DNA from 3 places in the Enterobacter sp. Taxon_2 genome. Region 1 is predicted to be linked to each of the others. Evidence: predicted binding sites of a transcription regulator. Region 1 holds the regulator's gene; each other region holds the start of a gene.
The links. Region 1 encodes sigma-54, which starts transcription at its own class of promoters, with help from an activator protein. Its sites were predicted from a motif close to GTTGGCACANNTTTCGCTNT; they were not measured.
Positions count from the first base shown of each region.

Region 2: norV (anaerobic nitric oxide reductase flavorubredoxin) is a predicted target of sigma-54. The motif match lies at 1,793-1,812, and genes of this name have one in related genera.
Region 3: glnK (P-II family nitrogen regulator) is a predicted target of sigma-54. The motif match lies at 2,022-2,041, and genes of this name have one in related genera.

Region 1 is NZ_CM178024.1:4,284,989-4,288,785, reverse strand. Features, by position in the region: gene ptsN (PTS IIA-like nitrogen regulatory protein PtsN) at 1-372, opposite strand, end outside; gene hpf (ribosome hibernation promoting factor) at 455-742, opposite strand; gene rpoN (RNA polymerase factor sigma-54) at 765-2,198, opposite strand; gene lptB (LPS export ABC transporter ATP-binding protein) at 2,246-2,971, opposite strand; gene lptA (lipopolysaccharide ABC transporter substrate-binding protein LptA) at 2,978-3,532, opposite strand; gene lptC (LPS export ABC transporter periplasmic protein LptC) at 3,501-3,797, opposite strand, start outside.
Region 2 is NZ_CM178024.1:3,796,982-3,800,778, forward strand. Features, by position in the region: gene gutQ (arabinose-5-phosphate isomerase GutQ) at 1-161, shown strand, start outside; gene norR (nitric oxide reductase transcriptional regulator NorR) at 158-1,672, opposite strand; gene norV (anaerobic nitric oxide reductase flavorubredoxin) at 1,859-3,307, shown strand; gene norW (NADH:flavorubredoxin reductase NorW) at 3,304-3,797, shown strand, end outside.
Region 3 is NZ_CM178024.1:1,039,627-1,043,423, reverse strand. Features, by position in the region: gene tesB (acyl-CoA thioesterase II) at 1-211, shown strand, start outside; gene amtB (ammonium transporter AmtB) at 308-1,597, opposite strand; gene glnK (P-II family nitrogen regulator) at 1,633-1,971, opposite strand; gene AC4IC4_RS04790 (SmdB family multidrug efflux ABC transporter permease/ATP-binding protein) at 2,192-3,797, opposite strand, start outside.

The DNA of each region.
Region 1 (3,797 bases):
CAGCGTATGCAGATGGGTTTTCGTCTGGTCAGCAGGCACCAGCAGCGCGAAGAGGAGATCGACGGGCTGGTTATCAATGGCATCGAAGGCGATGGGTGTTTCAAGTTGCACAAACACACCAACGGCACGCAGGGTATCCTCTTCCAGTTTGCCGTGCGGGATCGCGATGCCGTTGCCGATACCGGTACTGCCCATCTTTTCACGGGTCAGAATCGCTTCGAACACCACCTGCGGCGGCAGGCCCAGCTGTTTTGCGGCCAGTTCACTGATGATCTCCAGCGCACGTTTTTTGCTCTGGCAGTGAACCGCACTGCGGGTACATTCCTGGTTAAGGACATTGCTCAGTTGAAGAGCGGAATCGTTGTTCATCATAATTTCACCTAAGCGCTAACTGTACAAATGGCCTGTTGTGTTTCACAACAGGCCGTCCTGCACCCGTTAACTGCCCGGACAATTAGTGTTGTTTCAGTTTATCTTTATGTTTATTGAGCTGTCGTGCAAGCTTATCAATCAAGCCGTCGATAGCAGCGTACATGTCTTGCCCTTCCGCACTGGCATGCAGTTCACCCCCGTTAACATGCAGGGTGGCATCCGAGATATGAGTCACTTTCTCCACTTTCAACACAATATAGACCTGATTGATCCTTTCGAAATACTGCTCGAGTTTTGCAAACTTCGCGTTCACAAAGTCGCGTAAAGCCTCAGTAATTTCGACGTTTTGTCCAGTGATGTTGAGCTGCATAGTGTCTTCCTTATCGGTTGTGTCAGACCAGCTGTTTACGCTGGTTGGACGGCGGAATGGATAAAGACTCTCGATACTTCGCAACAGTACGACGTGCCACCATAATACCCTGATCGGACAGCATGGTGGTTAACTTACTGTCGCTTAGTGGCTTCGCGGGATTCTCCGCGGCGATCAACTTCTTCACCAGGGCACGAATGGCCGTTGACGACGCTTCGCCGCCGCCCTCGGTATTCACATGGCTGGAGAAGAAATACTTAAGCTCAAAAATACCGCGTGGACTGTGCAGATACTTCTGCGTGGTGACACGGGAAATGGTTGATTCATGCATTTCGACGGCCTGGGCGATATCCGCCAGTACCATCGGTTTCATATACTCTTCGCCCTGCTCAAAGAACGCCTGCTGCTGTTCGACAATACAGCGGCTGACGCGTAGCAGCGTATCATTTCGGCTCTCCAGACTTTTGATCAGCCATCGCGCTTCCTGCAAATTGCTACGAATATATTGATTGTCGGAGTCGTTACGCACGCTGGTGCACATGGAGGCATACTGCTGGTTGATTTGCAGACGAGGGATGCTGTCTGAATTCAGTTCAACGACCCAGCGGCCATTGTGTTTTCTGACCAGCACATCCGGGATGACGTACTCGGGCTCGCTGGTCTGGATCGACTGTCCCGGGCGCGGATCGAGCGACTGGATCAGATTCACCGCTTCTTTCAGCACCTCTTCCTTCAGGCGCGTGACGCGCATCAGGGAGCGGAAATCGTGGTTCGCCAGCAGATCCAGATGATCGCTGATGATTAAGCGCGCCTCGTCGAGCCACGGCGTCTCTTTGCTGAACTGAGAAAGCTGGATCAGTAGGCAGTCGCGCAGATCTTTTGCGGCCACGCCTACTGGATCGAAACGCTGGATGCGCTTCAGAACGGCTTCAACTTCCTCAAGCTCTATCTCGTCGTCGCCCATGCTTTCCAGAATATCGTCCAGCGTGACGGTCAAATAGCCAGTGTCGTCAACGGCATCGACAATTGAGGTGGCAATCGCGCGGTCGGTATCGGAGAAGGGAGTAAGTTCCACCTGCCACATCAGGTAATCCTGCAGTGACTGGGTGGTTTCGCCCTGGTAGACCGGTAGCTCATCATCCTGGTAGTCTGCACGCGTACCGGAAGGGGTTCCGGCGGTGTAGATTTCATCCCAGCTGGCATCCAGCGGAAGCTCGTCCGGCATCTCTTTTTGTTCGAGTGCATCCGCGGTGTCGAGCGCTTCTGTCTCCTGCGATTGCTGGGTATCTACCTCGTCATGAAGATCGGTTTGTTCCAGCAGGGGGTTGCTGTCCAGCGCCTGCTGGAGCTCCTGCTGAAGTTCTAACGTGGACAGTTGCAACAGGCGAATTGCCTGCTGTAGCTGCGGCGTCATCGCCAGTTGTTGGCTGAGCCTTAATTGCAAACCTTGCTTCATGTTCAGAGCATTTTTCTCCGGTTCGGCGTTACGTTACCTCTACCCTATCAGAGTCTGAAGTCTTCCCCAAGATAGACGCGCTTAACATGATCGTCTTCGAGGATCTGCTGCGGCGTACCGTGGGCGATCAGATTGCCCTGGCTCACAATATACGCGCGTTCACACACGGCCAGCGTTTCACGGACGTTGTGGTCGGTGATCAGTACGCCAAGCCCGCTGTCACGCAGGTGTTCAATGATACGTTTAATGTCGATAACCGAGATCGGGTCAACGCCCGCAAACGGTTCATCCAGAAGGATAAACTTCGGGTTTGCGGCCAGCGCACGGGCAATCTCAACACGACGGCGTTCGCCCCCGGAGAGAGCCTGACCGAGGCTGTCGCGCAGATGCTCAATGTGGAACTCTTCCATCAGCTCGTTGGCACGATCCTGACGCTGTTCGCTGGTCAGATCGTTACGAATTTGCAGGACCGCCATCAGGTTATCGTAAACGCTAAGACGACGGAAAATGGAGGCTTCCTGCGGCAGGTAGCCGATCCCGCGACGTGCGCGCGCGTGCAGCGGCAGAAGACTGATGTCTTCATCGTCAATGACAATGTTGCCAGCATCGCGCGGCACAATGCCAACGACCATGTAGAAAGTGGTGGTTTTACCCGCACCGTTAGGGCCAAGTAGCCCTACAATTTCGCCGGAGTTGACGGTCAGACTGACATCTTCTACGACACGGCGGCCCTTATAGGCCTTCGCGAGATTTTTTGCAGTTAATGTTGCCATAACGAATTAGTTACTCTTCTTCTGTGCCGGGGCCTGGCCTTTGCCTTTATCCTGCAGCTGCGACGGAACCAGTACGGTGGTGACGCGTTTGCCTTTCTCGCTGGAGGCCTGCATTTTTTGCTCTTTTACCAGATAGGTAATCTGGTCGCCGGTAATGTTGCTGTCCAGCTGTTCCAGGTACGCATTACCGGTCAGGATGACCAGGTCCTTCGCCAGCTCATAGTGCATGTGCGTAGCGTGACCTTTCACCGGCTTGCCGTTGTCCTGCATCTGGTAGAAGGTGGCCGGGTTACCATAACCATCAATGATCTCTTTGCCCTGCTCGCCACCCGGACGGGTCACGACCACTTTGTCGGCGTTGATTTTGATGGTGCCCTGAGTCATGACGACGTTACCCGTGAAGGTGACGACGTTGCCCTGCATATCGAGAGACTGGGTGTCGGACTCGATATGGATCGGTTGGTCGGTATCGCCCGTTACAGCAAGCGCGGGGAGACTGGTCGCCAGCATCGCGCTGGCGATAATTACTTTAAGGCTGAGTTTGTTTGTTTTGAATTTCATAGGAGGTTCTAACCTTTTCAATCAGCTCGGCGTTTTTGCTGCGTAAGTTCCCGCGCATTCTCAAACCGCTGGAATTAAATGTTGTGCCATACAGTGTGACCAGATCCTGCGACGTCACGTCCTGGGTTACCAGGTTGATCTGGGCATTATCCGTCGTAATTTTTCGTAGCTGCGAGTCAGCGGTCAGGGCGTTGACTTCAACGTGGCCATACAGATAAAGCATACGGTCATTTGTCAGTTTTGCCCGATCTGACTTAATTGACCA
Region 2 (3,797 bases), 490 kb from region 1:
TGACACAGGGCGGGCTGACGCTGAACGCCGAGAGCCGCGCCATTGAAGCCAAAGAGGTGCTGATGAAGCGCAAAATCACCGCCGCGCCGGTGGTGGATGACGCCGGCAGACTGTGCGGTGCCATCAACCTGCAGGACTTCTATCAGGCCGGGATTATCTAACCCTTCAGTCCGAGACGCTTCGCCAGCCGGTGCAGGTTGGCGACGTCCATCTCCAGCGTCCGGGCGCACGCCGCCCAGTTACGGTTATTCTGCTCCAGCGCGCGGGTAATCATCTGACGCTGAAACGCCTCCGTGGCTTCACGCAGATTTTCATTCGCTATCCCTGGCGCCGCCTGCACGACAGCCGGTGTGGTTTCATCCTGCAGCGCAAAATGGCGCGCGTGGATCACCACTTCGTCACCCGAACGCGTCGCCCGCGCCAGCACCACCGCACGGTGGATCGCATGCTCCAGCTCGCGCACGTTGCCCGGCCAGCCGTAGCTCAACAGATGCGCCCTCGCTCCCGGGCTCAGCACCACGCGGGAAAGCCCCATCCGGAGACGGCACTGCTCGCAGAAATAGCCCGCCAGCAGCACCACGTCGTCCCCGCGCTCGCGCAGCGGCGGCACGGTAAGTGGGAACACGCTCAGGCGGTGGAACAGGTCGGCGCGGAACTGCCCGGCCAGCACCGCTTCACGCAGGTCACGGTTGGTCGCCGCCAGCACGCGAACGTCCACTCTGTGACTGCGGTCATCCCCCACGCGCTGGATGTCGCCATACTGCAACACGCGCAGCAGCTTGGCCTGTAGCGACAGCGACAGCTCGCCAATTTCATCCAGAAACAGCGTACCGTTATCGGCCATTTCAAACTTGCCGCTGCGGTTGCTGATGGCCCCGGTAAACGCTCCCTTAACGTGACCAAACAGCTCGCTTTCCGCCACGCTCTCCGGCAGCGCGGCGCAGTTGAGGTACACCAGCGGGTTAACCGCGCGCGGCGAGGCTTCGTGAATGGACTTAGCCACCAGCTCCTTACCGGTGCCGGTTTCGCCGAAGATCAGCACGTTCAAATCTGAGGCGGCAACAATCTCAATCTCTTTTTTGAGCTGCGCCATGCCCGGCGAGAGGCCAATCATCTCTGTGTGCGTTATCTGCTCAAACGCCGCCGGGCTGCCGGGAAGAATATTCTGGCTCTCCAGCTGTTCAATCAGCAGCGCGTTGTTAAGCGCCCCGGCGGCCAGCGCCGCAATGAGGCGCAACTCTTCATCGCTGAAAGTATCGAACTGGTCCGGCGACATGCCGTCGAGGGTCAGCGCCCCAATCAGGTTTTGCCCGGCAAACAGCGGCAGGCCGATACAGGCGTGCACCTTCAGGCTCTCCTGGCCGGGAATAAGCCCGTCGTACGGATCGGGCAAGTCGCTGTCCGCCGGGAAGCGCACCACGTCACCCGCGCGGGCGATAGTTTCCAGACGCGGATGGCCTTCAAGGGCAAAGCGCCGTCCGAGCACATCCTTCGCCAGGCCGTCGATCGCCAGGGGAATAAACTGCCGTCCTTCGTAGCGCAGTAGCGCCGAGGCGTCGCACGCCAGCACGTGGCGCAGCGTGGAGATCAGCCGCTGAAAGCGGTCCTGATGGCCGATACCGGTTTGCAGCTCAATGGCGATCTTCGCCAGCACGTCTACGGAAAAGCTCATGTCTGCCTCGCTGTCATTTTGACAATACATGTTGTCATAGTGACACTGTTTTGAATAGTCATAATGACTACCCATTACGGATCATAAAAATATTAATTAAGTAAAATCAATAAATTAAAAGTTGGCACGCAACTTGATATAAGCAAAACATCTTATTTGAAAATGCTGTATTACGTAGAGGTTGCTATGTCTATTCTGGTTAAAAATAACATTCATTGGGTCGGTCAACGTGACTGGGAAGTGCGCGATTTCCACGGGACGGAATACAAAACGCTGCGCGGCAGCAGCTACAACAGCTATCTCATCCGCGAAGGAAAAAACGTGCTGATCGATACCGTCGATCACAAGTTCAGCCGCGAGTTCGTGCAGAACCTGCGCAGCGAAATCGATCTCGACGCCATCGATTACATCATCATCAACCACGCGGAAGAAGATCACGCCGGGGCACTGACCGAGCTGATGTCTTACATCCCGAACACACCTATCTACTGCACCACCAACGCCATCGACTCGATCAACGGCCACCACCACCATCCGGAGTGGAACTTCCACACCGTGAAAACCGGCGACGCGCTGGATATCGGTAATGGCAAGCAGCTGATCTTCGTGGAAACCCCGATGCTGCACTGGCCGGACAGCATGATGACCTACATGACCGGTGACGCGGTGCTGTTCAGCAACGACGCCTTCGGCCAGCACTACTGCGACGAACGTTTGTTTAATGACGAAGTGGATCAGACAGAGCTGTTCGAGCAGTGCCAGCGGTACTATGCCAACATCCTGACCCCGTTCAGCCGCCTGGTCACGCCAAAAATCACCGAAATCCTCGGCTTCAACCTGCCGGTGGAGATGATTGCCACCTCCCACGGCGTGGTGTGGCGTGAGAACCCGACCCAGATCGTCGAGCTGTACCTGAAGTGGGCGGCGGACTATCAGGAAGACCGCATCACTATTTTCTACGACACCATGTCCAACAACACCCGCATGATGGCGGACGCCATTGCGCAGGGCATCAACGAAGTGGACCCGAACGTGGCGGTGAAAATCTTCAATGTGGCGCGCAGCGATAAGAATGAGGTGTTAACCAACGTGTTCCGCTCTAAGGGCGTGCTGGTGGGCACCTCCACCATGAACAACGTGATGATGCCGAAAATTGCCGGTCTGGTAGAAGAGATGACAGGCCTGCGCTTTCGCAACAAGCGCGCCAGCGCCTTTGGCTCCCACGGCTGGAGCGGCGGCGCGGTAGACCGTCTCTCCACCCGCTTACAGGATGCGGGCTTTGAGATGTCCATGAGCCTGAAGGCCAAGTGGCGCCCGGATATCGACGCCCTGGAGATCTGTCGCCAGCACGGTCGCGACATTGCCCATCAGTGGGCGCTCGCTCCGCTGCCGGAAGTGGCGGCAAAAGCACCCGAACAGCAGGAAGCCTGCGCATGTGCCGCCGCGGCAGCCGCCGATCTCGGCCCGCGCATGCAGTGCAGCGTCTGCCAGTGGATTTACGATCCTGACCTGGGCGAACCGCTGCAGGATGTTGCCCCGGGCACGCCGTGGCGCGACGTGCCGGACAATTTCCTCTGCCCGGAATGTTCCCTCGGTAAGGACGTCTTTGACGAACTGGGTACGGAGGCAAAATGAGCAACGGTATCGTCATCATCGGCTCGGGCTTTGCCGCCCGTCAGCTGGTGAAAAACATCCGCAAGCAGGATGCCAGCGTGCCGCTGACGGTGATTGCCGCCGACAGCATGGACGAGTACAACAAACCTGATTTAAGCCACGTTATTAGCCAGAATCAGCGCGCCCAAGACCTCACCCGCCAGACGGCGGGGGAGTTCGCGGAACAGTTCAACCTGCGTCTGTTTCCGTACACCTGGGTCACCGATATCGACGCCGCCGCACACGTGGTGAAAGCGAAGGAGAAAACCTGGCAGTACGACAGGCTGGTGCTGGCCACGGGAGCCTCCGCGTTTGTGCCGCCGGTTGAGGGCCGCGAGCTGATGCTCACCCTCAACAGCCAGCAGGCGTATCAGGCCAGCGAAACGGCGCTTCGCGACGCACAGCGCGTGATGATTGTCGGCGGCGGACTGATAGGCAGCGAACTGGCGATGGATTTCAGCCGGGCAGGCAA
Region 3 (3,797 bases), 1.6 Mb from region 1:
CGGCTTCCTCGAAAAAGGGATGCAGGTCGCGACGATCGATCACTCGATGTGGTTCCACCGTCCCTTCAACATGAATGAGTGGCTGCTCTACAGCGTGGAGAGTACGTCGGCGTCGAGCGCTCGCGGGTTTGTGCGTGGGGAGTTTTATACCCAGGACGGCGTGCTGGTCGCTTCAACGGTGCAGGAAGGGGTAATGCGTAATCGCGGGTGATTATGTGCGGCCTGATGCCCTCACCCTGACCCTCTCCCACAGGGAGAGGGAATACACACTAAAAACGGCAACCTGAGGTTGCCGTTTTGCTGTTTATTAGGCGTTATACGCATTCTCGCCGTGGCTGTTGACGTCCAGACCTTCGCGTTCCTGCTCTTCAGGGACACGCAGACCGACGGTCATATCCGCCAGTTTGTAGCCAATGAAAGCGACAACGGCAGACCACACCACGGTGATAGCAATACTTTCCAGCTGCACCAGCACCTGATGAACCATAGTGACGCCTTCAGCGTAGCCCACACCACCCAGCGATTTCGCCGCGAAGATACCGGTCATGATACAGCCGACGATACCGCACACGCCGTGCACGCCAAACACATCGCATGGGTCATCCACGCGCAGCAGACGTTTCAGTGCAGTCACGCCCCACAGACCCGCCAGACCGGACACCAGGCCGACCAGCAGCGCACCGCCCACACCGACATAACCACATGCTGGGGTGATGCCAACCAGACCGGCGATGGCACCCGAACAGGCACCCAGCAAAGAAGGTTTACCGCGTACCGCCCACTCGCCAAATACCCAGGAGAGGATTGCACCCGCCGTGGCCACAACGGTGTTCACGAAGGCCAGCGCGGCGATTTCGTTTGCTGCACTTGCTGAGCCGGCGTTGAAGCCAAACCAGCCAAAGTAGAGGATAGCCGTACCGGTAAAGACCATCGGCAGGTTGTGCGGTTTAAACGCTTCTTTACCGAAGCCCACGCGTTTGCCAATCAGGTAGGCACCCACCAGACCCGCTACCGCGGCGTTGATGTGAACAACGGTACCGCCCGCAAAGTCCAGCGCACCATGCGTTGCCAGCAGACCGCCACCCCAGACCATGTGCGCAATCGGCACATAGGAGAGCGTCAGCCAGACCACCACGAAGATCAGGACCGCAGAGAAACGAATACGCTCGGCGAGCGCGCCCACAATCAGCCCGACGGTAATACAGGCGAAGGAGCCCTGGAACGCCACGTGAATATACTGATAGAAGCTGCCCATCAGCGCGGTCAGCTCAATATTTTTCAGCATCACCCAGTCGAAGTTACCAAAGAACGCGTTGCCCGTGCCGAACGCCAGCGAGTAACCGTAAACCACCCACAGCACGCAGACCAGTGCGAACGTCACGGCAACCTGCGTCAGCATGGAGAGAACGTTTTTGCCACGGATCAGGCCGCCGTAGAACAGCGCAATACCCGGAATGGACATGAACAGCACCAGCGCGGTGCTGATCATCATAAAGGCGTTATCGGCTTTGTCGACCACCGCAGGGGTAGCAGCCAGCGCCAGGCCCGGCAGCAGTGCCAGCGAACCCAGACCCGTTTTAAGTGTTGCTATCTTCATTTTCTCGATCCCTATCACTGTGTGCCAGGCGTTAATTACAGAGCCGCTTCGTCAGATTCGCCGGTACGAATGCGAATGACGCGCTGCAGTTCGGCAACGAAAATTTTGCCGTCGCCAATTTTGCCGGTATAGGCCGCTTTGCTAATGACATCAATGACTTCGTCAAGCTGATCGTCAGCAATCGCGACATCAATTTTTACTTTTGGCAGAAAGTTAACGCTGTATTCCGCCCCGCGATAAAGCTCGGCATGCCCCTTCTGACGACCAAAGCCTTTCACTTCGGTGACAGTCAGTCCCTGAATACCCATTGAAGACAACGCTTCGCGCACGTCTTCGAGTTTGAATGGTTTGATTACAACCGTAACCAGCTTCATAGATCCCCTCCAGTCAGAATTCGGTAATGGCCGCAGCTTACGCAGAAGGTATTGCAAGGGGTGTGCCAGAAATGAAAACGAAGGGGAACAACGGTGTGATGAGCGTTACACGGTTCTGTTAAACGCCCGGGTGAAAAAAAACGCACCATGCCGGTGCAGGGTGCGTTTCAGTTTTGCACCAACAGGAATGACTGTTAGCGCGCCGCCTCATTTTAGTGCATCAGGCGCTAAGCGACTCTTCATCACGCACGCTGGCGGCCAGCTCTTCGCCCGCCAGCTGCAGCTGGTACATCTGCCAGTAGCGCCCTTTTGCTTCCAGCAGCTCGCGGTGCGTACCGCGCTCAACGGCCTGTCCGCGATGCAGCACCAGAATGGTATCCGCATCGACGACGGTGGAAAGGCGGTGGGCAATCACCACCAGCGTCGTATGATCGCGTACCGCGGCCAGCGCCTGCTGGATAGCCTGCTCGGTGCCGGAGTCAATACTGGCCGTCGCTTCATCCAGAATCAGTATCTGCGGCGTTTCAATCAGCACCCGCGCCAGTGCCAGAAGCTGCTTTTGCCCGACAGAGAGATTGTTCCCCTGCTCGCCCAGCTTCGTGTTGATCCCGTCGCTGAACCCGCGCGCCAGCTCTGCCAGCTGCACTTTTTCCAGCACGTCCCAGACCTGCTCCTGGGTGTAGTCTCGCCCCAGGGTCACGTTGGCGTAGAAGGTATCGGCCAGAACGACCGGATCCTGCTGCACCATCGCAACGCCTTTGCGTAACACGGTGTGGCTGAGAGACGCAAGCGGGCGTCCGTCGAGGCGGATTTCACCTTGCTTGACCGGGTAATAGCCCATCAACAGGCTGGCAAGCGTGCTCTTACCACTGCCGGTATGCCCCACCAGCGCCACAAAACCGCGCGACGGAACGTCAAGCGTGATGTCCTGCAACACCAGGCGGTCTTCGCGATAGGCAAACGAGACGTTATCAAAGGCGATAGCCCCGCTTTGCAGAGGTCGCTCATCATTGCCGTAGGCCTGACGCGGCCGGTCCATCAGCTCAAAGACGCGCTCACCGGCGACGACCGCCTGTTGCAGCATCGATTGCTGCGTAGTGAGCTCGATCAGCGGCTCGTTGAGGCGTCCCAGATAGCTAATAAAAGCGTACAGCACGCCCACTTCAATCGTACCGTTTGAGCTCAGGCCAAAGAGCATCAGCAGCCCACACAGCACCAGCGCCGAGAAAAGGCTCAGCAGCGGTCGCAGCAGGAAACCGTCCAGGCGCAGCGTCTGCATACGCGCCATATAGTGCGAACGGCTGGCTTCGCCCATGCGTTCGCCAAAGCGCGCCTGCTGGCGGAACTGCTGGATGACGCTCATGCCGTTGATCACTTCGTTGAAGCCATCATTGATGTCAGCCAGGTAAGCGCGCACCCGACGCACAATCGGCGTGCTGTAGCGCTGGTAAATCACCATAACAATCAGCACCGCCGGGAAGATGGTGATCGCCACCAGCGCCATGCGCCAGTCGAGGCTGAACATCGCCACCAGCATCGCGCCAATCAGCGCCGCGCTGCGTAATACCGTCGCGACCACGGTGACGTACAGATCGCGGATCACCTCGGTATCGTTGGTCACGCGCGAAATCACCTGCCCGACCGGCTGGATATCAAACTCGCTGAGCGGCTGGCGAAGCGCCGCGTCCATCACGTCCGTACGCAGCTGCTGTACAACGCCCACGGCTGCACGGTTAAACAGCAGCGACTGAGCATAGTGCAACCCTGCCGCCGTCAGCTGTAAGCCGACGTAGGCCACGCCTAAACCCGCCACCAGACCCAGCGGT